2 regions of the Marinobacter sp. W-8 genome follow, and region 2 is predicted to be linked to the other one. Evidence: predicted binding sites of a transcription regulator. Region 2 holds the regulator's gene; the other holds the start of a gene.
What was found. The regulator FliA, encoded in region 2, starts transcription of late flagellar genes. The targets are predictions, from matches to a motif close to CTAAAGTTTNNNNNNNNNNNGCCGNTAA.
Positions count from the first base shown of each region.

Region 1: the regulator FliA is predicted to act here: its motif matches at 1,199-1,226, upstream of ACF8YQ_RS11250 (methyl-accepting chemotaxis protein).

Region 1 covers NZ_CP172297.1:2,418,185-2,433,786, forward strand. The annotation lists gene ACF8YQ_RS11250 (methyl-accepting chemotaxis protein) at 1-1,157, opposite strand, end outside; gene ACF8YQ_RS11255 (hypothetical protein) at 1,423-2,079, shown strand; gene ACF8YQ_RS11260 (L-threonylcarbamoyladenylate synthase) at 2,105-2,728, opposite strand; gene ACF8YQ_RS11265 (BolA family protein) at 2,725-3,081, opposite strand; gene ACF8YQ_RS11270 (DNA topoisomerase 3) at 3,227-5,395, shown strand; gene ACF8YQ_RS11275 (response regulator transcription factor) at 5,508-6,236, shown strand; gene ACF8YQ_RS11280 (FecR domain-containing protein) at 6,229-7,863, shown strand; gene ACF8YQ_RS11285 (CHASE2 domain-containing protein) at 7,885-10,449, shown strand; gene ACF8YQ_RS11290 (fibronectin type III domain-containing protein) at 10,464-10,889, opposite strand; tRNA gene ACF8YQ_RS11295 (tRNA-Met) at 11,191-11,267, opposite strand; gene rnhB (ribonuclease HII) at 11,337-12,020, opposite strand; gene lpxB (lipid-A-disaccharide synthase) at 12,020-13,198, opposite strand; gene lpxA (acyl-ACP--UDP-N-acetylglucosamine O-acyltransferase) at 13,217-14,008, opposite strand; gene fabZ (3-hydroxyacyl-ACP dehydratase FabZ) at 14,008-14,445, opposite strand; gene lpxD (UDP-3-O-(3-hydroxymyristoyl)glucosamine N-acyltransferase) at 14,457-15,482, opposite strand; gene ACF8YQ_RS11325 (OmpH family outer membrane protein) at 15,524-15,602, opposite strand, start outside.
Region 2 covers NZ_CP172297.1:1,280,420-1,296,021, reverse strand. The annotation lists gene ACF8YQ_RS05940 (ParA family protein) at 1-530, opposite strand, end outside; gene motD (flagellar motor protein MotD) at 722-1,504, opposite strand; gene ACF8YQ_RS05930 (flagellar motor protein) at 1,524-2,264, opposite strand; gene ACF8YQ_RS05925 (chemotaxis response regulator protein-glutamate methylesterase) at 2,264-3,409, opposite strand; gene ACF8YQ_RS05920 (chemotaxis protein CheA) at 3,443-5,572, opposite strand; gene ACF8YQ_RS05915 (protein phosphatase CheZ) at 5,591-6,376, opposite strand; gene cheY (chemotaxis response regulator CheY) at 6,398-6,781, opposite strand; gene ACF8YQ_RS05905 (RNA polymerase sigma factor FliA) at 6,942-7,685, opposite strand; gene ACF8YQ_RS05900 (MinD/ParA family protein) at 7,718-8,530, opposite strand; gene flhF (flagellar biosynthesis protein FlhF) at 8,603-9,916, opposite strand; gene flhA (flagellar biosynthesis protein FlhA) at 9,972-12,146, opposite strand; gene upp (uracil phosphoribosyltransferase) at 12,370-13,008, shown strand; gene ACF8YQ_RS05880 (uracil-xanthine permease family protein) at 13,011-14,267, shown strand; gene flhB (flagellar biosynthesis protein FlhB) at 14,320-15,456, opposite strand; gene fliR (flagellar biosynthetic protein FliR) at 15,459-15,602, opposite strand, start outside.

The sequences.
Region 1 (15,602 bases), 1.1 Mb from region 2:
GCGTTCAGGGCCAACAGGTTAGTCTGGTCGGCAATCTCGGAAATCAGCTCCAGCCGTGAGGCCATTTCCGTTGTCCGCTGATCCAGCTGCTCAATGCGCTGCGCACCGTTCTGGACTTCCGCATTCAGAGATTCAATACCCTGAACCGCATTTCGAGCCAGATGCTCTCCGGTTTCTGCCGACTTGGTGGTATCGGCCGATTTCCGTGCGGTAGTCACCGCGTTCTCACGAACCTGCACCGCGGAAGCGGCCATCTCGGTGGTGGCACTGGCCACCTGGTCGGTATTGTCTTTCTGGGCCAGCACTTCCTGCTCGGTGGTCTCTGCCTTACCGGCAATGGTGCGGGCCGCCGCTTCAACCTGTTCCGCGTTGTCCATCACCGTATGCATGCTGGCGCGGATCTTGGCGACCATCCGATTGAACGCACGAGAGACCGAGCCAATCTCATCGTTTCGGGTTACCTCCAGCTCTATGGAGAGATCCGAATTGCGGGAGATTTCATCCATTCGGTCGTGCAGCCGACGTAAGCGGGAAAACACCAGGCGCCCCAACACTACGGTAGTCAGTATGAAAATAACCACAAAGATCAGAATCTGGATACCGCCACTCACCATCAGCTGCTGCTGCAGGCGCGCGTCGCTCTCCGCCAAAGAATAGTCGACCCGAATAGCGCCAAGCACGTCCCCTTCCTGGGCCTGGTGACAGCCGAGGCAGTTCACGCCCTGATAGTTTTCGCTGGCAATAACCGGCTCGATCAACGTGTAGACACGACCCGCGTCGTTCTCCGAATAGTGCTCTACCCGTTCACCATCCAGCGCTTTCATGTCCAGCGGCTCACGGCGTTGTTCGGCAGCATTCCCAGCACCGTAAATGGCATTCAGCTGATCGCTGCGGATCACCCGAACATCCAGTACGTCCTCGGGAGCCATCACCTTCTCGCGCAGAACATCACGGTTATTAATGGTGCCCGTCACCATCATGGTGTTCAGGCCATCGAAAAAGGACTTTGCCAGACCATCCACGTATTTGTGGCTGTATTCTTCGAGGTGGGCTCGCTGGGACTGCGCGCTGTAAACAACCGTAAACACGAGAATGACGGTGAAAGCCGCAGCCAGAGCTGCCAGTAACAGGAAACGGATTGAGTATTGTTTTTTCATGTGACCCCGACAACGGAAGATGATCTGGACATCCAAGAGTAATGACGGCGAATTGGCGCATAACTTTATAGATATGCATCAATTTTTTTATGACGCAGATCATCCGGACGCGCCCGCTATGTCATTCCTTGCAATGTTTTACATTCGTCCCGGCACATTCAAACCCGAAGGCAAGGCAGGTTGGCCCGAAACCTGCAAGGCCTGATGCGACACGGGCTAATTCCGTGGTATCCGGCAGAGATTTTCCGTTTCAGGGGAGATAACCATGTCATTGCTGACATCACTGTTACAGGCCAGCACGCGCTTTCAGCAAGCCATGGACAACCGCGCGCCACGCACTGACGTACCCGCCGGTAAAACCAATGAAGGCGCCACCGCAAGCGAGCCCCAGAGCAGCACTGACGACCGCTTCACACCGTCCCAATGGCAGGATCGCAACCCCGCCAGCCAGAAAACCCGGCAATTGCCACTGACCCAGTACAAACAGACGGTAGCCCAGGATTTGTCCTACGTTCGCGAAACTCTGCGGCACAAACTTGCCGAATACAACGTACACCCGGCAACGGCGCTGAGCGTGAGCAAAAGCGAGCAAGGCAGCATTCAGCTGGACGGCAAAATTCCCGACCAGGTGCGGGATAGGATACAACAGGATCTCAACAACAACCGGGGATTTGGTGAGGCGTTAAGCCGCTTGAGCGTGACCGAACCCACCCTGCACTTTATGGATAATGCGCTCAAGCTTAATCAGGCTTATGGCGTGAATAATTCCCTGCTGGATTCACTGCTCAGCGAAAACCAGCAGTTCAATGGACTGCAAGATGTCATCCACCGCTATGACAGCCTTCGACGCACCGCCACACCCGCCGAGACGGGTGTCACAGCGCAGCAACGCTACGCCTTCAGCCTGAATACCCGGGCCTGAAGCCCGGGGGTAACTGCTAATCAGATCAAACCTGAAACGGGGCCGGATCACCCTTACCCACCCGCGTAACTTCAGGCACATCACCGGTAAAGTTGACCACCGTGGTAGCCTCCATACCGCAGAAGCCGCCATCAATAATCAGATCAAGCTCATGCCCGAGGGTCTCGCGAATATCGTAAGGATCGGTCAACGGCTCGGTTTCACCCGGCAGAATCAGGGTGCTGCTCATAATCGGCTCACCCAGCTCACCCAGCAATTCCCGAACAATCTCGTTGTCCGGAACCCGGATGCCGATAGACCGCCGTTTGGGATGCAGCAACCGGCGAGGCACCTCGCTGGTCGCGTCCAGAATGAAGGTGTAGGGGCCCGGCGTGAAATTCTTCAGTAACCGGTACTGGGTATTGTCTACCTTGGCATAAACCCCGATGTCTGACAGGTCACGACACACCAGGGTGAAGTTGTGCTTGTCGTCCAGGCGCCGAATCCGCTTGATACGGTCTGCCGCCTGCTTGTCGCCAAGGTGGCAGCCCAGGGCGTAACCTGAATCGGTGGGATACACAATCACCCCACCCTTGCGCAAAATCTCCACCGCCTGCTTGATCAGACGCTTTTGCGGTGTTTCCGGGTGAATCTGGAAAAACTGGCTCATCCATTAGCTCCTTGTTGAAGCTTCTTTTCCATTGCTGCATCACCTTTCGACCCGCCCATACAGTTGGGCGAAGCCGGGGATGCCTGACCACTGGCCGTCCACTCTTCCGGCGTATACAGATGCAATGCCAGAGCATGCACCGGCCCCGCCAGTTCATCCGCCAGAACCTTGTAGATCGCCTGATGACGCCGCACCTTCATCTGGCCCTCAAAATCCGCCGACACCAGCGTTACCTTGAAATGGGTTTCAGAATTGGGTGGCACCGAATGCATATGGCTCTCGTTTTCCACCGAAATCAGACTGGCATCAAAGCCATTGGCCAGCTTCTCCTCTATGCTTTTCTGTACTTTCATAACTCACTTACTCCGGACTTTAAGCATCAATGCACGGACCTGTTGTTTAACCAGTCTACTACAGTACGCCGCGGAACCCCGAAGCCCTTGACACAAAAGCCCCAAAGCGACACATTCCCCTGCCAGCAACCAACCCCAGATAGCCATGCACCTGTACATCGCCGAAAAGCCAAGCCTGGCCCGAGCCATTGCCGCCGCACTTCCCGGCCCCCACGAGAAAGGCCAGGGCTGGATACGCTGCGGCAAAGGACCGGATGCTGCCACGGTAAGCTGGTGTATAGGCCACCTGCTGGAGCCCGCCGAGCCGGCCCGCTATAACCCGGCCTGGAAAAAATGGCGCATTGAAGACCTGCCCATGTTCCCCGAACCCTGGCAACTGGTGCCCAAAGACAGCGTGCGCCTGCAATTCAAAGTGCTCGAAGCTCTGATTCGCAAGGCCGATCTCATTACCCACGCCGGTGATCCCGACCGTGAAGGCCAGCTACTGGTCGACGAAGTCCTGCGCTATCTCGGCACCAAGGCACCGGTAAAACGGATACTGATCAACGACCTTACCCCCAAGGCGGTAGCCCGCGCCATACAGACCCCCCGAGACAACCGGGAGTTCCGCCCACTGTCCCATTCTGCGCTGGCGAGACAGCGGGCCGACTGGCTCTATGGCATCAATCTCACCCGATTCTATACCCTCAGCTATCAAACCCGGGGCGAACAGGGCGTCTTCTCCGTGGGTCGGGTGCAAACTCCGGTGTTGGGCCTGGTGGTGGATCGAGACAACACCATCGAGCACTTCCAGCCCAGGCCCTGGTACCGGGTCGAAGCCACCTTCCAGGCCAGCGAGCCGGAGGCCGACCAGCGACCGTTCATTGCTCGCTGGTTACCCGGTGACGAATTTCAGGACCATCTGGATGAGGAAAACCGGCTGCTGGACAAGTCGGTGGCCGAGCAGATTGTCGCCGCCATCAGCGGTCGACCGGGCCGAATTACCGAGGCCCGGTTCCGCGACCGCCCGGAACCGCCGCCCTTGCCACTGTCGTTGTCTGCACTGCAGATCGAGGCCGGCCGTCTGTACCGGATGGGCGCCAAAGATGTGCTCGATACCGCCCAGAACTTGTATGAGCGCCACCAACTGATTACCTACCCAAGGTCAGACAGCCGCTACCTGCCAGAGGAGCATTTCGGTCACCGGGAGGCCGTGATTCGCGCCATCGCCCGTGTCGCACCGGATTTGTCCGGATTCTGCGAGACAACAGAGACAGACCGCCGCTCTGCCGCCTGGAATGACCAAAAAGTGGATGCCCACCACGCAATCATTCCCACAGTGCGGCCCGCACCAAACGGCAAGCTGTCTTCGGCCGAACAGAAAATCTACGATCTGATCAGTCGATTCTATCTGATGCAGTTTGCACCTGACGCCGTGCATCGGGAAGGCCGGCTGACGGTCGCGATTCAGGACTATCGCTTTCGCGCCACCGAGACAGCCGTGATCGAGCCAGGCTGGAAAACGCTGGAAATCCGCAAGCGGGAACCTGGGCAGGAGCCTGAAAAAGCACCATTGCCCAGACTGGACAAAGATGAACCGGTGCTTTGCAACGAGGCCCACGCCAGCGAGCGCAAAACCCAGCCGCCACAGTACTTCACCGATGCCACGCTGCTATCGGCCATGACCAATATTGCCCGCTTTGTCGCCGACAACGAGCTGAGAAAAACACTGCGTGAAACCGATGGCCTTGGCACCGAAGCGACTCGTGCAGCCATTATCGATACGCTGTTCCGGCGCGATTACCTGTTCCGGGAAAAACGCTTCATCCGCGCCACTGACAAGGGTAAAACCCTGATCGCGGCGCTACCGGAATCCATTCGTACGCCGGATCGCACCGCTGTCTGGGAGGCCACTCTCGAAGGCGTTCGCCGTGGTGAAGAGGACCCCAGAGCCTTTCTGGAGGCCCTCAAGAATGAAATCCGCGGATTCATGGCGCAAACGCCCGCTGCGAGTTTGGTGAATACAGAAACACCAGGCACCGCCATTCACTGCCCGAAATGCCGGGCGCCGATGGTTGAACGGGAAGGCAAGTTCGGGGCTTTTTTTGCCTGCACCCGATACCCCGCCTGCAAGGGCACCCGCCCCCTGGAGGACCATCAACCCGAGGACGGCACCAGCCAGAAACCGGTGCCTTGCCCGCATTGTTTGTCGCCACTGGTACGACGTAAAAGCAAAAAAGGCTGGTTCTGGGGCTGCAGCAATTTCCCCGGCTGCCGACAAACAGTTGATGACCACAACGGCCGGCCTTCGGTGGACTTACGGAATTCTACATAACGATACTGAACGGGAACTCATTTTTTGGGATAATCCCCGACACTGCAGGGTCTGACCAAGGGCTCTGCGCTACGGTATATAAACCAGGCAACACGATCGAGGGCCAGGCTTAATGCGCATTGCTCTGCTGGAAGACGAACACGAACAGGCGCAGCACATCCAGTCCATCCTTTCAGAGAAAGGACATCACTGTGACAGCTTTCCGACCGGCCAATCGTTTCTCGGTGCCGTTTTGCACCGCAGTTATGATCTGATTATTCTGGACTGGCAGATTCCGGACATGACCGGAATCGAGGTACTGGAGAACATCCGGGCACAGCTTAACTGGCCCGTACCCGCCATTTTCCTGACCCAGCGTGACAGTGAAACCGACATCGTTCGCGCCCTGGATGCCGGCGCCGACGACTATATTGCCAAACCGGCACGGGCGGCTGAACTGGTCGCCCGCATCAATGCACTGGCCCGGCGCAGCAATCCGGAAAGTGAAAAGGAAGTGCTGGTCTACGGGCCCTTTGAGATCAATACCAACCAGCGCATTATCCTCCTGCATGGCGAGCCACTCACGCTCACCGACAAGGACTTCGACCTGACGCTGTTCCTGTTCCAGAACCAGGGCCGCCTGCTCACCCGGGAGATGCTGCTGGAGCGGGTATGGGGATTAACCAGGGACATCAACACCCGCACGGTGGATACTCATATGAGCCGCCTTCGCAGAAGGCTCGGGCTCAACCCTGAAAACGGATTTCGTATCAAGACCATCTACCAGCGTGGCTATCGGCTCGAAGCCATCAAGCCCGGTGACGCAAACGAAATTCGGAACGATGACACTGCAAATGCCTGACGCTCTGAGCAAGCACCTGAAGATCCTGACCTTCCTTGCACTGGTGGTCATGGTGCCAGCGACCACCGTTGCGGAGCTGTCAATCGCACGGGGGTCGGCGGTATCTGGCAGCCAGCAACGGGACAATGCCCCGGAGTGGGTTTATACCCTGCGTCAGGGAGATACGGTGGCGAGCGTAACCCAGACACTGCTATCCGAGCAGGCCACACGCCAACGACTGCTGCAGCACAATGGTCTGGCCAGCAACGCGGAACTTGGCACCGGGGATACCCTGCGCATTCCAGTAAACTGGCTTAAAAAACAACCCGAACCGGCCCGGGTGATCGCGGTCATCGGCAACGTGCAACACATCTCCGGCATGGATGGGCGAAAACTCCCGCTGTCCGAAGATTCGATCGTCCGGGTTGGAGACGAAATACTCTCAGGAGCCGGATCAGCAACCATTGAACTGGCCGACGGCTCGGAACTTCGGATCTCCCCCAACTCCCGCCTCATGTTCAATCGGCTCACCCAATATGGCAAATCCGGCATGGTCGACACCCGGCTTCGCCTGCAACGAGGTGAGGTTCACACCCGGGTTCGCCCGGTCATTGAAGGCGGGGCCCGCTTCGAAATCGAGACGCCCTCCGCTGTCGCCGCCGTCCGGGGTACGGTGTTTGCCATGCAAGCCAGCAGCAACGGCAGCAGCGTGCAGGTTACCGAAGGCGTGGTGGACTTCGGCCAGCCAAGCAACACCCGTCGCATTCCAGCCGGCTATGGCGCGAGCGTCTCCACCGCCAACGGAGGCGCGCTGAATATTCGACAGCTTCCGCCGGCGCCAACCATGAATCCTTTGCCATCGGTACTCACGCAGCTTCCGGCCGAACTGACCTGGCAGGCAGGCGGTTACCCGGCCTACCGGCTGGACATTTTTGACCAGGCATCCGGCACCTGGGTGCAGAGCCGGGATATAGCCGGAACCCGTTTCGACATCGCCCAACTCGACAACGGCCGCTACGAAATCCAACTCGCCGCGGTTGATCAGCGCGGTATCGCCGGAATGCCCGGCACCGCCGAACTTGAGGTAGACCTCCAGGCCAGAAAGCCCGACCTCACCGCTCCGGCCGATGGCGAGAGCGTGAATGACGACATGCCGGAGTTCCGCTGGCAGCTCAATGGCGCCAACGAAGTTGCCCGGGTGGAGATCGCCGAGGATGACAGTTTCCGGCAACTGATCACAACCAGCGAGTGGGCGCCGGAAAGCCAGGCGCTTCCTTCCCGCCCCCTGAGCCCCGGCCAGTATTACTGGCGCGTGGTTACGGAGGCAGGAGGCAGCTCTGTTGCTACCTCCGAACCACGCAAGATCGTGGTTAACGGTACCCTGCCTCCGGTTCGGATTATCAGCGTGAACTATCTGGACAGCCAGGTTCGGGTGTTCTGGGAAAACATCGACACCGCCACGGATTACCGTCTGCAACTGGCTGAAGAGCCGGCGTTTCGCAATATCATCAAGGAAGCCGATATCGCCGATACCACTGCGGCCTTGCGCCTGATTCCCGGAAGAAGGTATTTTGTCCGCGTCAAAGCGCTTTCTGACGGCCCTCTTGCCAGTCGCTGGGGCCCGGGCAGGGAGCTGTATCTCGACTAACCTTCTACGACAAAAAGGCCGATGCGAAGGGACTGGTTACCGATAACAACAACACCGTGGTCCTTGGGCCTGCTACTCGTCACCACCCTGCTACTGATTCAGACAACGGAGCTGCCGAGTCGAATCAATGACTGGATGTATGACAGGGCGATCACAACCTGGCCAGCGCCCATGGATGATTCGGTGGCCATCATTGCCATTGATGAGTTCAGCCTGGAACAGGTTGGCCGATGGCCCTGGGACCGAAGTCTTCATGCCTCGCTGATCGACACCTTGCGGCAAGCGGGCGCAGAAACCATTGTACTCGACATCCTGTTTCCGGAAGCCGGGCCGGGCGATGAGGAACTGGCTAGCGCCATGGCCCGCCATGGCAACGTTGTTCTGCCAGCCTATCTTACCGCTCCAACCCGGGAGCGGCTGATCAGTGAACAACTCCCCACACCCAGCCTGGCAGGTGTCGCAGGGGCGATCGGGCATGCCCATATCGAGCTGGACACTGATGGCGTCGCCCGCGGGCTCTATCTGTACAACGGCCTTGCCGGCCGGTTATGGCCGACCCTGTCACTCGCAGCTCACTTGCCAATGTCGAATCAGATGCAGGCGCAATTGCCGAACTACATCAACGTCCGGGAGGATTATCGGCTGGTGCCCCTGGCAGGCGGGGCCGGCACCTTACCCACCTACTCCTACGCGAGCGTGCTTAGCCACCCGCCCTCACCGCAGGAGTTTGCCGGCAAAACCGTCCTGGTCGGCGCTACCGCCGCGGGGTTTGGCGACATACTGCCCACGCCGTTTTCCGGTCTGAGCCGGCCAATGTCCGGGGTGGAATTCCATGCCAATGTCTATTCCGCGAGCAAGCAGAATATACTGATCGTGCCGGCGGAGCCCTGGGCCGCACCCGCACTGAACCTGCTCGTACTGTTGTTGTTAGCTCTGCTTCTGCCTCGCCTGCGCCCTGCTGCCACCCTGCTGGCATGTGCGACCATTGCCGCAGGACTGGTAGCCGGTTATGTATTGCTGCTGATTGGGGCACGGGTTCAGCTGTCCGTAGCCAACGCCCTGATGCTGCCGATGGCCGCCATGCCCATCGCCAGCGCACTCCGGCTCGCCATGACCAATCGCTTTCTCAACCGGCAACTGGACGAAATGGCCAGAACGCCACGACTGTCCCTGCCAGAGCCTTCAAACCGACATCCACAACAATTGCTGACTCACTTGCGGGCGCTGCTCCACCCACCCGGATGGCTGTTGGCAGAGCAGGATGACTTGCTGGAAGTACAGGAAATGACCCTTGCCCAGGCCCCACCCACGGAGACGCCAGGACGATGGGAACACCAGCAGAACCAAAGCTGGATAACACTGATTCGTGGCGGCACCAGCTACCTGCTCGGCCTGACTCTGCCGAACGACCTCAGTCGGGAGGTCATCCAGCGCTATCTGAACCAGCTGGAGCTGGAGCCCCATGCAGACAGTGAACGCCAGAAGGGGCCCCGGGAAAACATTTCGGCCCGGATCGAGAAAGTGCGCATTGCCACCCAGAAGCTAGCAGAAATGCAGGCGTTTATTCGCCACAGCTTCGAGCACATGCCCGATGGCATCATCGTGACCGATGAATTAGGCGTTATACGGTTTACCAACCGTCACATTGAAGACTGGTTTTGCGAGCCTATGCCAAGCCTCAGCGGCATGCCCCTGGCCACCCTCCTTGATGGCCACGACCCCCGGGACTTGCCGCCCTGGTTCGAAACCATTTCAGAGGCGCTGACCCTGAGACAAAGCCGAACCGTAGACCTGACATTGAACGGTAAAGATTTTCTCATCCACCTGGCACCTTTTGCCCTGCAAAACAGTCGCCAGTTTGGCATTATTGCCAACATCTCAGACATCTCCGAACTTCGGGAGCAGCAACGGCAGCATCGTGAGGCGATCGACTTCATCTCACACGATGTTCGCTCACCTCTGGTCTCTCAGCTGGCCCTGATTGAACAACTGAAACGGGATCCCAGCCATATTGACGCCAACCAACTCGACCAGTTGGGGCGGCTGGCGCGGCGTAGCTATCATCTGGCCGAAGAGTTTGTGCAGCTGGCTCGCGCCGAGCAACTGACCGAAACCCGGTTCTACGAATGCGAATTTCTGGCGATTGTTGAGAACGCTCGGGACAGTGTGTGCGAGCAGGCCCAGGAAAAAGGCATTTCGATCGTGCTGAACGGTACCGAAGACCTCTGGCTGAAAGGCAACGCCGAACTTCTGGAACGGGCCGTCATCAACCTTTTGACCAACGCCGTGCAATACAGCCCCCCGGACTCCGCAGTCAGCGTTCACGTCTATCAGGCAGCGCATCTGGCCTGTCTGGCCATATCAGACGAGGGCTATGGGATTGATCCGGAGGAGCTGCCGTTACTGTTCGACCGCTATCATCGACAGAAGCGCAGCGAGATAGCCGGAGCGCATGGGACCGGCCTGGGGCTTTCATTCGTTAAAACGGTGGTGGAAAAACACCGAGGCGAGATCAGCGTAGACTCACGGCCGGGCGAAGGCACCACTTTCACCCTGAAGCTACCAATCGCAGACCCGATGTTCTGAACCGGCATGCCTGCTCAAGACTGGATGGTCTTGCTGACCGGCTCAGAAGGCTCACTCAGAAGACCGGCAGTGTCCTGAACCTGAATCGTGAAATACCAGGTACCAGCGTCAAGGTTATCGACCACATAGGACATCTCTGCCTCACCACTGGCACCATCTACGGTGATCTCTCTGGACAGATCGTCAGCATCCTGCCCATAGCGAATCACGTATCTGTCCAGTTCTCCCATCGCGATCGACTCACCGTTCACACGAGTCATAGGCGCAGACCAGCTTAATACAGCTGAGCGCTCTGCAGCCGGCTGAGCACTGCCAACACTACTTCCGGTATCGGGTAGGCTGCCAGATTGAGTGGCGGATTCACTACCGCCGGAACCACCGCCGCCGCAACCCGCGAGCACCATCCCTACCAACAACGCGGCAATCCATGCCTTTGACATATAAATGACGCGTTTCACGGTTATGAACCACCATATTTCCGTCGATTTTGTGAAATTCTATAAAATCGGCGCGAATGATGATGCGATAAACGTCATTTTTATAGATAAAAAATCGTCATTTTTCCGTCATCATAATGCAAGACGGAAATCGCAAAGAATTGAGGGGACACCGGCGCATCGCAGAGAAGCGGAAACAAAAAAGGCAGACCAGTAAAACTGGCCTGCCTTGCAAGAAACAGGGTCAGAATAAAACACTGGCCCCGGAAATGAGAAAAGCCAGCAAAAGCTGGCTTTTCTGGATTGGTAGCGGGGGCTGGATTCGAACCAACGACCTTCGGGTTATGAGCCCGACGAGCTACCAGACTGCTCCACCCCGCATCAAACTGTTTGTTAACCGGGTTACCCCTGTCAACGTGGCGCGTATACTACCGCCGGCCCCGCACCCTGTCAATCCATATTTTCAAATAAATCGGCAGGATAGTTTAGCTCCTGCACAGGCGCGGAGGATCCTCCATAAACCCCGACGGTATCCAGCGCCACCTGTACCGGCCTAAAGGATCGGCGATGCTCCGGAGTCACCCCAAGGCGATTGAGCGCCTCGAGATGCACAGGCGTAGGGTACCCTTTGTGCTGGGCAAGACCGAAACCCGGAAACCGGACATCCAGTTCCTCCATCTCCCGATCCCGCGTTACCTTTGCCAAAATGGAGGCAGCGCTGATTGCCTCAACCCGACTATCACCTTTGATCACGGGCTCGGAAGACCAGCGCCACTTCGGGCACCGGTTCCCGTCCACAAGAACATACTCCGGGGCTATCGAGAGCCCTTCAACAGCCCGCTTCATGGCCAGCATGGTCGCCTGGTAGATGTTCAGCTCGTCGATTTCCCTGGCCTCACATCGACCCAGACTCCAGGCCGCCGCGTTCTCCAGGATATCGTCGTACAAGCGCAGGCGCTTCTTCTCGGTGAGTTTTTTGGAATCCGCCAGCCCGGGGATAGGCCGCGCTGGATCAAGAATCACAGCGGCCGTCACAACCGCTCCGATGAGCGGGCCGCGCCCCACTTCATCCACACCGGCCAGCAGCGAGCCGCGATAGGAACATTCAAAAGGAGGTAATGCCTTGGCCGCCATCAGCTTCGGGACTCCAGCAGCTCAGACACCGCTTCCGCCGCACGTTCGTCGGCGCCCTGGCGCAGCGTCTGGTGCAACTCCAGAAACGCCTGATGCAGCCTGTCGCGCTCCTGTTCGTTTTCCAGCCTTTCCAGAACCGCCGCCCCCAACTTCTCCGGCGTTGCGTCGTCCTGTAACAACTCGGGCACCAGTTGCTCCTGGGCCAGCAAATTAGGAAGCGCCACCCAGGGAACCTTGACCAATCTGGACAGTATCTTGTAACTGAAATCGCTGAGCCGGTAACCTACCACCATCGGTTTTTTCAGTAACATCGCCTCCAGTGTCGCGGTACCCGACGCCAGCAGCACCACATCGCTGGCAGCCATCACCTCCCTCGACCGACCACGAACCAGCGTGACCGGCAAGCTCACCTCCAGGGATTCAACCAGCTCACGCACCTGCCGCTCACGATCCCGATTGACGCAGGGAATAACCAGCTGCAGATCCGGGCGACGTGCCTGGAGCCAACGGGACGCTTCGAGAAACAGAGTGCCGAGGCGCTCAACCTCACCACCCCGACTACCCGGCAACACCGCCAGCACAGGTTTATCTGTCTCCAGACCAAGACTTTTCCGCGCAGCCAGAGTATCCGGTTCCAGCGCTATCCTGTCGGCCAGAGGGTGCCCCACAAAAGACACCGGCACATGATGCTCCTCATAAAAACGGGCTTCAAAGGGAAACAACGTCAGCATAAGGTCGACAGACTTGGCAATCTTGAAGATACGCTTCTGGCGCCAGGCCCAAACTGAAGGGCTTACGTAGTGTACCGACGGGATGCCCGCTTCCCGGCATCGACGCTCGATGGCCAATGTGAAGTCCGGCGAATCGATTCCAATCACAACATCCGGAGGGGTAGTAAACAGATAATCCAGCAAGCGCGCACGGATACTGAACAGCTCGCGGATTCGCCCGAGCACTTCCACCAGGCCCATCACGGAAAGCCGTTCCATTGGCACCAGCGAGTGAAAGCCTTCTGCAATCATTTCATCACCGCCGATGCCGACAAAACGAGCCTTCGGGTAACGCTTTCTTAGCGCACGAATCAGTCCGGCACCGAGAATATCTCCCGATGCCTCGCCGGCAATGATGGCGATGGTTCGCCCTGAGAATGTGGCCGAATTGGCCTGTCGATGTGTCACCAGCAGCCTCCGGCTGGCTTAACGGATGATGCCGCGATCCGCTCCCTTGAGCGAGTCAATCAGCGGAAGAACCTCAGGAACATCGGCAAAGTTGCGCTCCAGCTCTTCGATGGCCTGCTCGGTCGTCAGGCCCTGGCGATAAACCACTTTGTAGGCTCTGCGGAGACTCAGGAGCGTATCCTTGGCAAAACCACGTCGCTTCAGCCCTTCCACATTCATACCGTGAGGCTGGGCAGACTGGCCGCTCGCCATGACATAGGCGGGAATATCCTTGAGCACGATACTGCCACCGGCCGCCATGCTGTGGGGCCCGATATGGCAGAACTGATGCACCATGGTACCGCCGCCCAGAATGGCATGATCTCCTACCGATACATGCCCTGCCAGCGTGGCACAATTGGCCAGAATGGTATGGTTGCCGACAATACAGTCGTGGGCCACGTGCACATAAGCCATCAGCAAATTACCATTACCGATCCTGGTCTCACCCCGGTCCTGAATGGTGCCACGATGAATAGTGCAATTCTCGCGGATAACATTGTCATCACCAATGACCAGCGTGGTCGGCTCACCAGCGTATTTCTTGTCCTGGCATTCTTCGCCGATGCTGGAAAACTGGAAGATTCGGTTGTTGCGGCCAATTACCGTCGGCCCCTTGATGACCACGTGAGAGAGAATCTCGGTGCCTTCACCAATCTCCACCCCCGGACCAATATAGCTCCAGGGGCCAACCGTCACGTTATCCGCCAGTTTGGCTGACGGGTCCACAATCGCTTGAGGATGGACACCCGACCAGTCATTTGTCGCCATCAAACTTCTCTCTCAGCGGTAAGTATTTCTGCCACGCATACCACCTCGCCATCAACGAGGGCACGGCAATCAAACTTCCAGATACCGCGCTTGCCAGAGATAAACTCAGACTCCATATCCAAGCGGTCACCCGGTAAAACGGGGCGCTTGAAACGCGCTTTACTGGATCCAGCCAGATATTGTACCACGCCGTCCGACGGTTTCCGTTCCACAGTCACAAAACCAAGAATCCCCGACAATTGCGCCATGGCTTCAATAATCAGGACACCCGGCATAATCGGATTGTCCGGAAAATGACCGGTAAAAAAGGGCTCATTGAACGATACATTCTTGTACCCCTTGATCGACTTCCCTTTTTCGACCTCAGTCACCCGATCCACCAGCAAAAAGGGGTAACGGTGCGGCAGGTACTCCAGAATTTCATCGATGTGCATCATCTTGATTGGCCTCAGCCCTCTAATTTCTTTTCCAGTTCTTTGATCCGTCGCGCCAGAGCATCCAGTTGACGAAAACGGACGGCATTTTTCCGCCATTGGCGATTGGTATCCGCACTGGTGCCGGAGGAGTAGACCCCCGATTCACGAATATCACCGGTTACCAGGGTCATGCCCGTGAGGTGAACCTGGTCAGCTATTTCAAGGTGACCAGCCACGCCAGAGGCGCCACCAAACACGCAGTGATTGCCAATCCGGGTGCTACCTGCAATTCCGACTTTGGCCGCCATTGCGCTGTGATCACCAATCTGTACGTTGTGGGCAATCTGAATCAGATTGTCCAGCTTCACGCCGTTACCTATTGTGGTGTCGTCCAGGGCGCCACGGTCTATGGTGGTATTGGCACCAACCTCCACATCGTCGCCCAGCACCACGGCACCAAGCTGCGCGATGCGGTGCCAGACACCTTTTTCGTTGGCAAAGCCGAAGCCGTCGGAACCAATCACCGCACCACTGAGAATGTGACAGCGCTTACCGACAACCACATCATGTGCAAGCGTGACCCGGGGCCGAAGGATACTGTCGTCTCCGATACTCGCTCTCGCCCCGATAAAACCGCCAGCACCGATTGCTACGCGCTCACCAATACAAACCCCGGCCTCAATCACAACATGCGGGCCTATGGATGCGGATTCGGGAATACTGGCAGACTCATCAACCACGGCAGTTGGATGAATGCCCGGGGAAGCCTTGGGAGCCGGATCAAACCAATGACTGAGTTGAGCATAGCCCAGGTAGGGGTTGTCCAGTAACAGGACATTGGTCGGAACATCCTCCGCCGCAGCCGAGGACACAATCACCGCTGACGCCCGGGTATCTCTCAGGTATTTGGCATAGGAGGAATTTGCCAGAAAACTGATCTGGCCCGGGACAGCCGCCTGCAAGGTGGCAAGCCCGGTAATACGGATATCGGGGTCTCCCCGGAGGCGCGCTCCCAATGCCTCGGCAATCTCCTGCAGCCGATAGGACTTCTGTGTCATCGTTTTCTCCAAACACAGGGGCCGGGGAGCCCCTTTCTACATCACTGGTTCAGTTTTTCAAGCAGTTGTGTGGTCAGATTCATCTCCGGCTTAACGTAAACCACCGCTTCGCTGGGCAGA
Region 2 (15,602 bases):
TTCTGGGAGCGCATGATCATTTGCAGGGTGTGCAGCATTCGTTCCAGGCCTTTGATGGCCAGAAACTCGGTCTGTACCGGAATCACCAGGTACTGGGCAGCGGCCAGTGCATTCACCATGAGCACGCCCAGTGACGGCGTGTTGTCGAGAATCACGTAGTCAAAATCATCCCACAACTGGGCCAGGGCACGGGAGACAATCAGCCCCATACCCTCAACGCCAATCATCCGACGCTCCAGGGTGGCCAGTGCAGTACTGGCAGGCAGCAGCGACAGCCCGGGGCAACCGGTATCGGTGATCAGTTGCGCCGGCAGGCCTTCAGGAACCTTGCCCTGATGCTGAAACAGGTCAAATACGCTGTGGGCGATGGTATCCGGGTCATAACCAAACCAGCTGGTCAGCGATCCGTGCGGATCCAGATCAACCACCAGCACACGCTTGCCACGTTGGGCCAGCAGTCCGCCCAGGGCGACCACAGAGGTTGTCTTCCCCACTCCACCTTTTTGATTGGCTACAGCCCAGATACGCACGTTATGTTCTCCGGTAACGGCTCAGCTTGGCGTCATGCGCCGGCCTCTGTTCAACTTATCGGCAAGGATACGGGTAACTTGAAAGCCGAATCGATGGTTTTACGGCAACCCCTTGCCGATTCGGACGATGAACAACAGGTAATACAGGAAGTGTGCCAGCTCAGCCATACGCATCTGCCACCTGCAGGTGATCAGCGCACCGCCCCCCGGATGCTTGCATCCCGGGAGATCAGCAGAACCACCCGGCGGTTACGCCGCCGGCCCTCCTCGGTGTCGTTGCGGGCCACGGGCTGGTATTGACCATAACCCACCGCTGCCAGGCGCTCTGGCTCAATGCCCTCCATCATCAACATCCGGGCGACAGCCGCTGCACGGGCGGTCGAAAGTTCCCAGTTGGACGGAAAGCGGCTGGTACGAATGGGTTGGTTATCGGTAAAGCCTTCCACCTTGACCGCATTGTCGCGGTTGCGCAGTACACTGGCGATCTTTTCAATGACTTCAAAAGAGTCGTAATGGGGCTCAGCATCACCACTGCCAAAGAGCATGCTGTTCGGCAGATTGAGTTCAATCCACTCGCTGCTGGTTTCCAGACTCACCACCCCCTGATTGATCAATTCGTCGAATTCCATGGCAAGCTGGTTGGCCATGGTTCGCAAAGCCTCGGTGCGACCCTCGGCATCCAGTTCCGGATTACGGGGCGCCTCGGTAACCGGCGGCTGAATGACATCTTCATGCTGTTGTTGCTGCGCCCGGACCGGCTGGCCGCCCACGGTGACCGGTTGCAATGAGCGCTGCGGGGCGTTAAAGACACCGGTGAAGGTTTCCGACAGCACCTTGTACTTGCCCTCATTCACGGACGATACCGAGTACATCACCACGAAAAAGGCAAACAGAAGCGTGATGAAATCCGCGTAGGAAATCAGCCAGCGTTCCTTGTTGTGGAGATCATCCTGGGGTGGTCTGCGACGGCGCATAGGAAGCCCTGGCCCGGAATTACTGCAGGAAGCCCCGCAGTCTCAATTCGATGGATTTCGGGTTTTCGCCCTCGGCAATGGCGATAATGCCATCGATCATCATGTCCTCATAACGGGTGCGTTCCTTGATGATGCCCCGCAATTTATTGGCCACCGGAAAGAACAACAGGTTGGCCAGGGCAACGCCGTAGATGGTCGCCACAAAGGCCGTGGCGATGCCGCCACCCAGTGATTGGGGATCTTCCAGATTGGTCATGACCTGAATCAGGCCCATCACCGCGCCAATAATACCGATCGTGGGGGAATACCCACCCATGGCCTCATAGACTCTAGCCGACTCCAGATCGCGCTGCTCCCGGGTTTCCAGGTCGACTTCCATGATACTGCGAATGGACTCGGGCTCGGCACCATCAACCAGCAACTGCAGCCCTTTCCGGGCAAACGGCTCGGGCTCTCTCTCCGCAAGCCCTTCCAGGCCCAGCAGGCCCTGTTTGCGGGCTTTGACGCTCCAGTCGATGACCTTGCCAATGCCATCTTCCAGCGAGATGTAGGGCGGAATAAACACCCAGCGAACCTGACCGAAGGCACGCTTGAGCATCGGCCAGGAGGTTTGCAGGATGGTCGCCGCCAGAGTTCCGCCCACCACGATCAACCCGGCCGGGCCGTTGAACAGCGAACTGACAGCGCCTCCTTCCAGCAGATTGCCACCCAGGATGGCCACGAACGCCAGGATGATTCCAAGCAGGCTCAGAATATCCATCAGCTCACACCTTCAACCAGCCGCGCGCCAATATCCTCCAGCGCCAGAATCTCGTCGCTCAGTCCGGCTTTGGCCACAGCCATCGGCATGCCATAGATGACGGAGGATTTCTCATCCTGGGACCAGATCACGGAACCGGACTGCTTCATCATCCTGCAGCCTTCCTTTCCGTCGGAACCCATACCAGTGAGGATCAGACCCAGGGTTTTGCCTGGGAAGCTCCTGGCCAGAGAGCCGAAGGTAACATCCACACAGGGTTTGTAATTCAAGCGGTCATCGCCCGGAAGAATCCGCACTTTCGCCTGCCCGCCGCGACTTTCAATCATCATCTGCTTGCCACCGGGCGCCAGCAGGGCCAGCCCCGGACGAAGCACGTCGCCGTCCTCGGCCTGGCGCACCTCAATGCGACACAACTTGTTGAGCCGCTCGGCAAAGGCCGGAGTGAAACTGGCGGGCATGTGCTGAACCAGCACAATAGGCGCGGGAAACGAAGCCGGTAACGCCGTGAGCACCTTTTGCAGTGCAACGGGGCCACCGGTGGAAGTACCGATGGCTACCACACTGTAGTGCCTGGCAGCCGTTTTTCTGGCGGGTTTACGAACCGGCTCGGAGGCCGCAGGGTCTTTACGGGGTTCCGTCGTTACCGGGCGGTGCAGGCGCGAACCGGCGCGCTCGGATGGTTCACGGCGAGGTTCCGCAGCCGGTGCCGCCGGCCTCGGGGCCACAGGCGCCGATCGGGCACCCGGGCGACTACCGGCCACATCCAGAATACGCTGGATAAGGATTTTCTGAAGTTGACTGGTGTCCCTGGCAATTTCCTCGAAGTTCTTGGGCAGGAAATCCACTGCCCCGGCTTCCAGGGCATCCAGGGTAACGCGGGCACCTTCATAGGTCAGGGACGAGAACATCAAAACCGGGGTGGGATGTTTGCGCATGATCTCGCGCACGGCAGAGATGCCGTCCATCACCGGCATCTCGTAATCCATGGTGATCACATCGGGGCGCAGTTTTTCTGCCAGCTCGACACCTTCCCGCCCGTTGGTGGCGGCGCCTACCACTTTAATCTGGCCCGAGGCCGTCAGGATTTCCGTCAGCCGTTTGCGAAAAAAGCCCGAATCATCCACGACCAGGACAGAAACTGTCATCCATTTCTCCTACACAATCCCGGAAATTCCTGCTCAGCCGTAGTGCTGCAGGAGGCTCGGCACATCAATAATCAGGGCGATACGGCCATCACCGGTGATGGTGGCGCCGGCCATTCCTGGCGTCCCCTGTAGGGCCCGGCCCAAAGGTTTGATCACCACCTCTTCCTGGCCAATCAGCTGATCAACGACAAAGCCGACCTGTTTGGTGCCCATGGCCACAATCACCACGTGCGCATTCTCCGGCTCGGCCTGACCTGCCGCACCGTGCACCAGCCAGCGCTTGATATGGAACAATGGGAACACTTTGTCCCGCACGACAATGCACTCTTTGCCGTCGACAATATTGGTCTTGGTCAGGTCCAGGTGGAAAATCTCCACCACATTCACCAGCGGCAGCGCGAAAGACTGGTCACCGAGCATGATCATCAGCGTTGGCATAATGGCCAGGGTCAGCGGCACCTTGATGATAATGCTGGTGCCCTTGCCCTGCTCGGACATGATATTGATCTGTCCATTGAGCTGGCCGATCTTGGTTTTCACCACATCCATGCCGACCCCCCGACCAGAGACATCGGAAATCTGGTCCTTGGTGGAGAAACCGGCCGCAAAAATCAGATTGAAGCATTCGTTATCGGTAAGGCGGTCTGCCGCATCCTGATCGTACAGGCCCTTCTCGACCGCCTTGCGGCGCAGGACATCAGGATTCATACCGGCGCCGTCGTCGACAATGGACAGCAGAATATGGTCGCCTTCCTGCTCCGCCGACAGAGTCACGGTTCCAGCGCGAGGTTTGCCGGCCTTTTCCCGTACGTCCGGTGCCTCGACACCATGATCCACGGAATTTCTCACCAGGTGCACTAGGGGATCGGCCAGAGCTTCAACCAGGTTTTTATCCAGGTCGGTTTCCTCACCGTGCATGACCAGATTCACTTCTTTCTTCAGACTGCGGGCCAGGTCGCGCACCACTCTGGGGAAACGGCCGAAAACTTTCTTGATCGGCTGCATCCGTGTTTGCATGACGGCAGCCTGCAGATCCGTGGTCACCACATCGAGATTGGCCACTGCCTTGTGCATGTGTTCGTCTTCGCTTTCGGAACCCAGACGCTGCAGGCGGTTACGCACCAGCACCAGTTCGCCCACCATGTTCATGATGTCGTCCAGGCGCTTGGTATCAACCCGAACCGTGGTTTCGCCCGCTGGTGCGGCCTCACGGGCAGGTGCAGGCGCAGGGGTCGGCTTGGCAGCGGCCTTGCTCTCGGCTTTGGCTTCCGCTTTCTTTGGTTCCGGGGCTGGTTCGGCCTTGCTTGATGGAGCCGGCGCAGGCTTGGGCTCACCTGCGGCAGCCCCCGCGCTTGGGCCTGCCCCCTTGCCATGCAGTTCGTCCAGCAGGTTCTCGAATTCGTCGTCGGAAATCAGATCGGCGTCACCGGATGATTTCTCCGAGCCACCGCTGGTGTCGATATCTGCCTTGGGCGCTTCATCTTCCGCAGGCGCGCCGGCAAACTGGCCCTTGCCGTGGAGTTGATCCAGCAGGGCCTCAAATTCATCGTCGGTAATCTCATCACTGTCTGAGCCGCCGGCGGATTCTGCCGGGGTGCTCACCTGCTCGTTGCCGACCGGTTTCTGGCCATCGGATTTTTCATCCGCCAACGCGTCCAGCAGCTGCTCGAACTCTTCGTCAGTGATATCGCCCTGATCCCCTTGCTGTCCGACATCCGCAGACGACGGCTCCTGTGCCGGGGTTGGTGCTTCCACCGCCGGTGCATCCTCGGACTCGGGTTTGGCGAGTGCATCCAGAGCTTCAATCAGTTCGTCCGGCGCGGGCGTCGGTTCTTCCCGGTTGCGGACTTCTTCGAACATGGCATTAACGTTGTCCAGCGCCTCCAGCACCACGTCCATCAGGTCCGGTGTTACCTTGCGCTTGTGATTCCGGAGAATATCAAACACGTTCTCCGCAGAGTGGCAGCAATTAACCAGTGCCTCCAGCTGAAGGAAGCCTGCGCCCCCTTTCACGGTATGGAAGCCACGGAAAATGGCGTTCAGCAGATCGCTGTCATCGGGATGCTGCTCCAGATCCACCAGCTGCTCCGACAACTTTTCGAGTATCTCGCCGGCTTCTACCAGGAAGTCCTGCAGGATCTCTTCATCAGCATCTAACGCCATGCGTCACCCTCTTTATTATCAGAATCCGAGACTGGACAGCAGATCGTCCACATCGTCCTGTCCCGAAACTACATCTTCCCGCTCATCGGCCTTGATCTGGGGCCCTACCCCTTTTTCGGCCGATTCTTCTTTTTCTTCAATCTGATGCACTGTGCCGGTCAGTTGATCAACGTGGCTGGCCATCACCACCAGACCAAGAAGGTTGTCTTCCACCTCTTTCACCAACGCGGTGACCTTCTGGATAACCTGACCGGTAAGATCCTGAAAATCCTGAGCTAGAAGGATTTCCGACAGGTTCTGGTACAGACTGTCGGAGTCTGTCGTCAGGCCAGCGAAGAACTTGTCGATGCGACCGTAAAGCTCCCGAAACTCCGCAGGCTCCATTTCACGACGGCGCAGACGCTGCCACTCATCCCGCAGGGCAACCGCTTCATCCCGCATGGCGTGAGCCACCGGCATGCTTTCCTCAACCAGATCCATGGTGCGGTTCGCCGCCTGGCTGGTCATCTGAACCACATAGGCCAGACGGTCAGAAGCGTCGCTCATCTTCGACAGCACTTCTTTCTGCTCGGCATTACGCGGGTCTATCTGGAAGTTCCGGATTGCCTCATGGAGGCTGCGGGTCAGTCGCCCCACTTCCCGGTACAGACTCTGATCGCGAACCTCGCTCAGTTCATTGATCAGGGTCATCGCCTTGGCATAATTCCCGGCGTTTACATTCTCAGCCAGGTCGGAGGCCTGCTTTTGAAGTTTCTCCGCCACCTCCGGATCAAGGCCCTGATGGTTCTGTTTGGTATCACTCATGGCGAGCCATCCGACCTCTGGTTACTGGATTCGTTCGAAGATTTTCTCGATCTTTTCCTTGAGCACAGCTGCCGTAAAAGGCTTGACCACATATCCGTTCACCCCGGCCTGAGCCGCGGCCACGATCTGGTCCCGCTTGGCCTCTGCCGTTACCATCAGAACCGGCAGGTTCTTCAGGTTTTCATCAGCACGGACAGCCTTCAGAAGGTCAAAGCCCGACATGCCGGGCATGTTCCAGTCAGTCACCAGGAAGTCATACTTGCCGCTTCGGAGCATGGGCAACGCGGTGTTGCCATCGTCTGCTTCATCCGTATTGGTGAAGCCGAGATCTCGCAGCAGGTTTTTGATGATGCGTCGCATTGTGGAGAAGTCATCCACAATGAGAATTTTCATGTTCTTGTCCAATGGGACCTCCAGTCAGTAACACCCGGAATTCATTCAGCCTTTTGGAAGTCTAGCAGGCTGCTACCTTAAGCGCTTATTGTGTGGTGTTTGCGCACGTTGTAAAGCATCGTTTACCAAAAGCTACACAGCTTGCTGAAAGCGAAACACAGCACCTGGCCGATCAGTCGTTGTCACCATCCCGCCACTCGGCCAACCGGCTGCGAAGTCTCAACGCCGCCTGGCTGTGAATCTGGCTTACCCGGCTCTCACTGACCCCAAGCACCGCACCGATTTCCTTGAGGTTGAGCTCCTCCTGGTAATACAGGCTCAATACCAGTTTTTCACGCTCAGGCAACTGCTCAATGGCGTCTGCGAGACTTCGCTGGAAAGCGCCTGAAGCAATACCGTCCAGCGGATTATCACTCGCTTCTGCTTCTTCTATCGGCAGCTCGCCGGATTCATTGAGTTCATCAAGACTAAAAAGTCTACCGCTGTTAGCGTCGGCGAGTGAGGCATGATACTCGTCCAGACCAATGCCAAGCTCTTCCGCTACTTCGGCATCCTGGGCCTCGCGCCCGGTACGATCTTCCACCTGTTTGATAGCACTGGCGATTCGCCGGGCGTTGCGATGCACTGAGCGAGGCACCCAGTCGCCTTTGCGGATCTCATCCACCATGGCGCCGCGGATGCGAATCCCTGCGTAGGTTTCAAAGGTGGCACCTTTGCCGGAAGAATAGCGCTGCGCGGCCTCCAGAAGGCCAACCATACCAGCCTGCATAAGGTCTTCCAGCTGCACTGATGGCGGCAGCCGGGCCATGAGATGAAGGGCGATTTTCTTGACCAGCGGCGCATGCTCTTCGATCAGGGCTGAAGGGCTCCTGGCGCCGGCCTGATGGTAAATTCCCAGATTTTTCGCCAATGTCATGTATCCGGTTTTCTTGTAGGACTGGATTCAGATCAGACTTCGACGAGCCGCTCCACGAAGAATTCGAGATGCCCCCTGGGAGAGGACGGCAAAGGCCAGCTATCCACTTTTTCGGCCAGAGCCCGGATAGCCAGCGAGGCTTTCGCCCTCGGATAGGCATCCAATACCGCTTTCTGTCTTTGGACGGCTTTCTTGACGGCCTCGTCGTAAGGCACGATACCTACATATTGTAGTGCCACATCCAGAAAACGCTCGGTGACCCGGGTCAGTTTTTCAAACAGATGGCGGCCTTCCTGCTCATTGCGGACCTGGTTTGCCAGGATACGGAAGCGGTTGGTGCCATAATCCCGGTTCATCAGTTTGATCAGCGCGTAGGCATCGGTAATGGAAGTAGGTTCGTCGCAGACCACCAGCAGAAGTTCCTGCGAGGCCCTGAGGAAGCTGACCACCGATTCAGAAATACCTGCGGCGGTATCCACAATCAGGACGTCAATCTGGTCGCCCAGCTCACTGAAAGCGTTGATCAGGCCGGCATGTTCCATGGCGCTGAGCTGGGTCATACGCTGGGTGCCGGAGGATGCCGGTACAATCTTGATACCACCAGGACCATTCACCAGCACGTCTTTCAGATCACAATCGCCGCTGAGTACGTCTTGCAGATTTCGATTAGCGGTAATGCCGAGCAACACATCGATGTTGGCGAGCCCGAGATCCGCGTCCAGCAAGACAACCCGGCGCCCCTTCTGGGCCAGGGCGATACCGAGATTGACCGAAACATTGCTCTTGCCGACACCGCCCTTGCCGCCGGAAACCGCAATCACCTGAACCGGATGTGGTCTGCTCATACTGTTATCAGTCTCTTACTACGTTCTTGTACGGGCACGCGTGCCGGTGTTTTATTGTGCCGCCAACGAGGCTCAGGCACCTTCGGCGACTGCCTGCGCGCTCTGCACGGCCTTGAGCCTTTCTACGCCCAAACGCACCAGCGGGATAGCCTCCGCCCTCTGGAGATCTTCCGGTATCTTCTGGCCATCGGTGTACCAGGCCACCGGCAAGCTGGTCTCCATAACGAATCCGAGCGCTTCGCCCAGGGTCAGGGCTTCATCAATCTTGGTCATGATGCAGCCTGCAAGGTTTGCCATCTTATAGCAATGCCACACGGATTTCATGATACGTGGCTGACTGGTCGCGGAGACCACCAGATGTGTACGGATATTGTGATCGCTGCGAGCCAACTCCGCCAGTTGTTCCTGGTAACCACGGTCGGCACTGGTCAGGCCGGCAGTGTCAATCAGTACCAGATGTCGATCCGACAGTTCATCAAGAATGTCATCCAGGGAATGGCTCTCATCCACCACCCGCACGGGCACATTCAGGATGCGGCCGAACACAAACAGCTGCTCATGAGCGGCCACACGGTAGCGGTCGGTGGTCACCAGAGCCAACGAATCCGGGCCATGCTCCAGCACGTAGCGAGCCGCCAGTTTGCCAATGGTGGTGGTTTTGCCAGACCCGGTCGGCCCGACCAGGGCATAGATTCCCCCGGCATCAAGCCAGTCTTCGCGACCGGTACGAACGCCGGTCGCCAGCATTTTCAGCGACTGCTTCCAGCCATCTTCCAGGCGCCCTGCCCGGTGCCGCCGGGACAGAGAGCCGGCCAGCTCCGCGCCCAAACCGAACTCCTGCAGCCGTTCGGCCAAGCGTTGCTGAACTGCGCTGTTACCGGCCAGCGTGGCAGTCGCAGCCTTACCACTGACCAGATCACGCAGAGAGCTGATTTCGGCACGCATACTGGCCAGTTCATCGGCATAGCCACCGGCGCCAGATTCGCTACCCGCAACTGGCTTTGTCAGCGTTTCAACACTGGGACGTGACGCCGGAAAACCGGCCGTCTCGAAAGACAAGGACGACGCCACGCCACCTGAGGCGCCACTTCCTGCGCGCTTTTCCCGAACCTCACGAATGCGACTGCGGGACCGGTTCAGCTCCTCTTCCAGCCGACGATGCTGCTCAGCCTGCATCTCTGCCAGGCGGGAGCCGTTGGTGGCTTCAACCGCTCTTTCACCCAGACGCTGGCGCGCCATGTTTTCGTCGTAGTCGAGTGCCGTCACGATCTCAACACCACCATCAACCCGGCGGTTAGACAGAATAACGGCATCCGGCCCCATTTCGTGGCTTACCTGCTTCAGGGCCTCAGCCATGGACTGCGCAAAAAACCGTTTTACTTTCATGCTGTTTCATCCTCCCACCGGCAAGCACTCTGGCTTTCCGCGATGCTCCGTCGGTTTATTGACCCACAGAAGCGACTATCGTGATCTGTTTGTTATCCGGGATTTCCTGGTAAGAAAGCACATGCAAACGCTCTACCCCGTAGCTGGCAAACTTCGCCAGTACTGGCCGCAAGGGCCCTGAAACCAGCAGGATGGCGGGCTTGCCGAGCATTTCCTGGCGCTGCACGCTGTCCTGAAGGGATCGTTGCAGCTTTTCCACCATGTTGGGCTCAAGCACCAGACCAATGTCATCCTGACCGCCGGATTGTTGACTCTGCTGTACAGACTTCAGCAATAACTGTTCCAGGTCTGGATCCAACGTGATAACCGGGATTTCGGCGTCGTTGCCACAAATACTCTGAACAATCATCCGGCGCAGCGCCTGGCGGGCTACCGTGGTCAATACTTTCGGGTCCTGACTCTTCGGATGCACGTTCACGATGGCCTCAGCAATGGAGCGCATATCCCGCACCGGCACTTCTTCTTTCAACAGGTTCTGCAACACTTTCAACAGGATGCTGATGGAAATGGTGGTCGGCACCAGTTCCTCCGCCAGCTTGGGCGAAATCTTCTCCAGCTGGTCCAGCCACTTCTGGGCTTCCTCGTGACCGATCAATTCATGAGCGTGTTTCTGCAGGATCTGGTTCAGATGTGTCGCCACCACGGTGCTCGCATCCACCACGGTGTAACCCAGCGTCTGGGCCTGGTCTTTCCTGTCGGATTCAATCCAGATGGCGTCCAGGCCGAACGCTGGATCCTTGCCGGCAATACCTTCCACCTTGCCGAACACCTGCCCCGGATCAATGGCCAGCTCCCGCTCCGGGTGGATCTCGGCCTCGGCAATGGTCACGCCCATCAGGGTAATCCGGTAGACGTTCGGCATCAGATCCAGGTTGTCGCGAATGTGCACCGAGGGCATGAGGAAGCCCAGATCCTGCGAAAGCTTCTTACGAACCCCTTTGATCCGACTGAGCAATTGTCCACCCTGGGATTTGTCTACCAGCGGAATCAGGCGGTAGCCCACTTCCAGCCCGACAATGTCCACCGTGGCCACGTCATCCCATCCGAGCTCGCGGGTTTCCCCCGGCGCCGGCAGTGCCTGCCCCTCGCCACCCGGACGATCCGGAGAAATTTCCGCACCCTGCCGGGCAGCACCACCGGCCATGCCGCCGCGGCCAACAAAACCACCTTCATCCTCAACCGTTTGCTGCTGTTTCTTCCAGATAAACCAGGCTGCACCAGCGGCCAGCAAACCAAGGCCGAGAAACGCGATGTGGGGCATCCCCGGAATCAGACCCAACAGGATCAGGATACCAGCAGCAATGCCCAGCGCCTTGGGTGCACTGAACATCTGCTGAATGATCTGACCGCCCATATCCTGGCTGGAGGTAACCCGGGTAACCATGATGGCGGCAGACGTGGAGAGCAACAGCGAAGGAATCTGGGCAACCAGACCGTCACCGATGGTCAGCAGCGCATAACGCTCCATCGCCAGACCAAAATCCAGACCATGCTGCATCATTCCGATAGCCACACCACCGACGATGTTGATGGCCAGAATCAGCAACCCGGCAACGGCATCGCCTTTCACGAACTTCGAGGCACCGTCCATGGAGCCGTAAAAATCGGCTTCCTGGGCAATTTCCGAGCGACGTGACTTGGCCTCGTCCTGGTTGATCAGGCCGGCGTTCAAATCCGCGTCAATCGCCATCTGCTTGCCGGGCATGGCATCCAGGGTAAAGCGGGCACTGACTTCAGACACCCGGCCAGCACCTTTGGTGACAACCAGGAAGTTGATGATCATAAGGATGGCAAAGACCACGAGACCGACGGCATAGTTACCACCAATCAGGACTTCACCAAAAGACTCGATCACCTTACCGGCGGCATCGCCACCCTCATGGCCGTTCAGCAATACAATCCGGGTGGACGCCACGTTCAGGCCCAGGCGCAACAGGGTGGCCACCAGCAACACCGTGGGGAAGGAAGCAAATTCCATCGGCCGCATGGCGTACACACAAACCAGCAGAATGACGATGGACAGGGTGATATTAAAGGTGAAGAACACATCCAGCAGGAACGCCGGCATTGGCAGAATCATCATGCCAAGCAGCCCCATCAGCATCAGGGGGATGCCGAGGTTCCCCCGCGTCAGGGATTTGACGTTGTTAAGGACTAGCGCTCTGTCCATGCCGGGTCTGTCTCCACGTATCTGTGCCTGCGGGCATTTTCCGGGTCGAAAATCTGACACCAGGGGTCGCTTTCCGGGTGGTATCGCAAGAACCGTACCAGCCCTTGCAAAATTTGACGTCTGCGCACCGTTCAACGCCTGACGCAGCGGCCCAGATACGGTATCCTTTCGCCATTTGCACTATCCCGATTCAAGCCAGAAACCCGAACACACAGGTGACCCCATGCCGATCCACGAAGTGAAGCACCCTCTGATCCGCCACAAGCTCGGCCTCATGCGCCGCGCCGACATCAGTACCAAAAACTTCCGAGAGCTGGCACAGGAAGTTGGCGCGCTGCTGACCTACGAGGCCACCAAAGACTTCAACCTGCAGGAAAAAACCATTGAAGGCTGGGCCGGCCCGGTCTCCGTGGAGCAGATTCACGGCAAGAAGGTAACCATTGTACCGATCCTCCGAGCCGGTCTGGGCATGCTGGACGGCGTTCTGAGCCTGATTCCGGTGGCCCGGGTGAGTGTGGTTGGCCAGATCCGCAACGAAGACACCCTCGAAGCAGAAACCTACCTGGAGAAACTGGTAGGCGAGCTGGATCAGCGCATGGCCCTGATCATTGATCCGATGCTGGCCACCGGCGGCTCCATGATTTCTACCATCGATCTGCTCAAGAAAGCCGGCAGCACCGAAATCCGGGCGCTGGTTCTGGTGGCCGCCCCGGAGGGCGTGGAAAAGGTTCTGGAGAAACACCCGGACGTGTCCATCTACACCGCGTCGGTGGATGAGCGCCTGAACGAGAAAGGCTACATTCTGCCGGGGCTGGGCGATGCCGGCGACAAAATCTTCGGCACCAAGCAGAAGGACGTCTGAGCATGCAGGACCATAACAACGATCCGGTCTGGAAACAGGCCATTGCCGGCTCCCAGATGCTGCTGGTGGCCTTTGGCGCCCTGGTGCTGATGCCACTGATTACCGGCCTGGATCCCAACGTCGCCTTGTTCACTGCCGGCCTGGGCACCCTGATCTTTCACATTGTCACCGGTGGCCAGATCCCGATCTTCCTGGCATCATCGTTCGCGTTCATCGCGCCGGTGCTGGCCTCCAAAGGCCGCTTTGGCCTGGAAGAAACCCTCGGTGGCCTGATGGCCGCAGGCATTCTGTATATCATCCTGTCCGGGGCGGTTCGTCTGCGCGGCACCGGTTTCATTACCCGGCTGTTGCCTCCAGTGGTGATTGCACCGGTCATCATGACCATCGGCCTGGGGTTGGCTCCGGTAGCAGTGTTTATGGCTACAGGCAAAACCGGTGACGGCCAGACCCAGCTGGTGCCCTATAACACCGCCATCTGGATTGCCATGATCTCCCTGGCCGTGACCATCATCATGTCGGTCTGGGCCAAGGGCATTTTCCGGCTGATCCCGATCATGTTCGGCGTCCTCGTGGGGTACGTTCTCTCCGCCATCATGGGCATTGTTGACACCACTCCCATCCAGCAGGCTGAGTGGCTGGCGATGCCAAACTTCGTAGCACCGGCGTTCAGCTGGGGCGCTATCCTGTTCATGATTCCGGTCGCCATTGCACCGGCCATCGAACACATCGGCGACGTTCTGGCCATCGGCAACGTTACCCGCAAGAACTACCTGGAAAAACCGGGCCTGCACCGTACCCTGCTGGGTGATGGCCTGGCCACCAGCGCTGCTTCGCTGCTTGGCGGCCCGCCCAACACCACCTATTCCGAAGTGACCGGTGCGGTGATGCTGACAAAGAACTTCAACCCGAAAGTCATGTGGTGGGCGGCGTTGGTTGCCATTGTTCTGGCGTTTGTCGGCAAGTTCGGCGCCGCGCTGCAGACCATTCCGGTGCCGGTCATGGGCGGCATCCTCTGCCTGTTGTTCGGTTCAATCGCAGTGGTGGGTTTGAACACCCTGATCCGCCACCAGGTGGATCTGTCCCAGTCCCGTAATCTGGTGATCGTGGGCGTGACCCTGGTCTTTGGTATCGGCAACATGGCGCTGGGCCAGCTGGAAGGCATCGCCCTATGCGCGGTAGTTGCCATCATCCTTAACCTGATCCTGCCGGGCGAACGTGAAGCCTGGGGCAAACGGATTCACCAGCACGAATCCAGCTGACCCCGCGGAAAGCAATATCCTGCCTCTATTCCGATCCCCGGAATAGAGGGCTTCAGATATCGCGCCGCATATCGGGCGGAATCGGGAAGTCCGGCATGCCGGGCTTCGGCCCCCGGCCCTTGCGGAACTGACGCAGCTGGAAGACGTAGGCCAGCACCTGAGCAATGGCCATGTACAGGCCGTCCGGAATCTCTTCACCAATATCGGTATTGTGATACACCGCCCGTGTCAGTGGCGGTGTTCGCAGGACCTCGACCTTGTTCTCCCTGGCAATTTCCATAATCTTGAAGGCCACCTCGTCTGCCCCCTTGGCCACCACCACTGGCGCGCCCATGGTTTTCTGATCGTACTTCAATGCCACGGCATAGTGGGTCGGGTTAGTAATCACCACATCGGCCTTGGGAACGTCCTGCATCATCCGGCGCTGGGCCATCTCCCGCTGGAGCTGGCGAATCTTGCCTTTGACCTCCGGCTTGCCCTCGGTGTCCTTGTACTCGTCCTTGACCTCCTGCTTGGTCATACGGAGCTTTTTCTGGTGATCGTAGATCTGGAAAGGCACGTCGATGGCGGCAATGGCAATGGTGGCGCAGGACAGGAAGAAGAAACTCCAGCCCAATGTCCACAGTACATGCTCCATGGCCGGAACGGTGGGCTCTTCGGCGATGGCGAGCAGATCTTCGGTGCGAAGGTTCAGAATCAGGATGGCGACCGCCATCACCAGGCCCACCTTGGCAATCGCCTTGACCAGCTCGATCAGGGAGCGCATGGAGAACATTCGCCCCAGGCCCTTGATCGGATCCATCCGGTTGAATTTCGGTGCGATGGCCTTGGCACTGAACAGCAGACCGCCGATGCCAATGGAGCCGGCAATGGCGGCAATCAGCAACATCACCAGTATCGGTGACAGCGCCCAAGCCGCCTCTTTGGCTGCCAGTATCAGCTGAACACTCATATGCCGGGTATCAAAAATCGCAGAGCGCTCGATCACGAAGGAGTCGCGCATGATGGACTCAATAGATGCGCCAAGCGACGTACCAAAAATCAGAAGCCCACCAGCACCGGCCAGCAATACCGCCATGGTGGCCAGTTCCTTGGAACGGGCCGTCTGGCCTTCCTCCTTGGCCTTCTCCAAGCGTCGGGGGGTAGGCTCTTCGGTTTTTTCCTGACTGTTGTCGTTCTCTTCGGCCATGGTCAGGGTTGCCCTTGCAGAGCACGCATGAAATCGAACGTTTCCCGCGTGTACTGATCGAAGTGTGGCAGGAAATTGGCGTGTAAGACCCAGATAGCAAACAATCCAAAAATCAGGCCAATCGGAAAGCCGAGGGCGAAGATGTT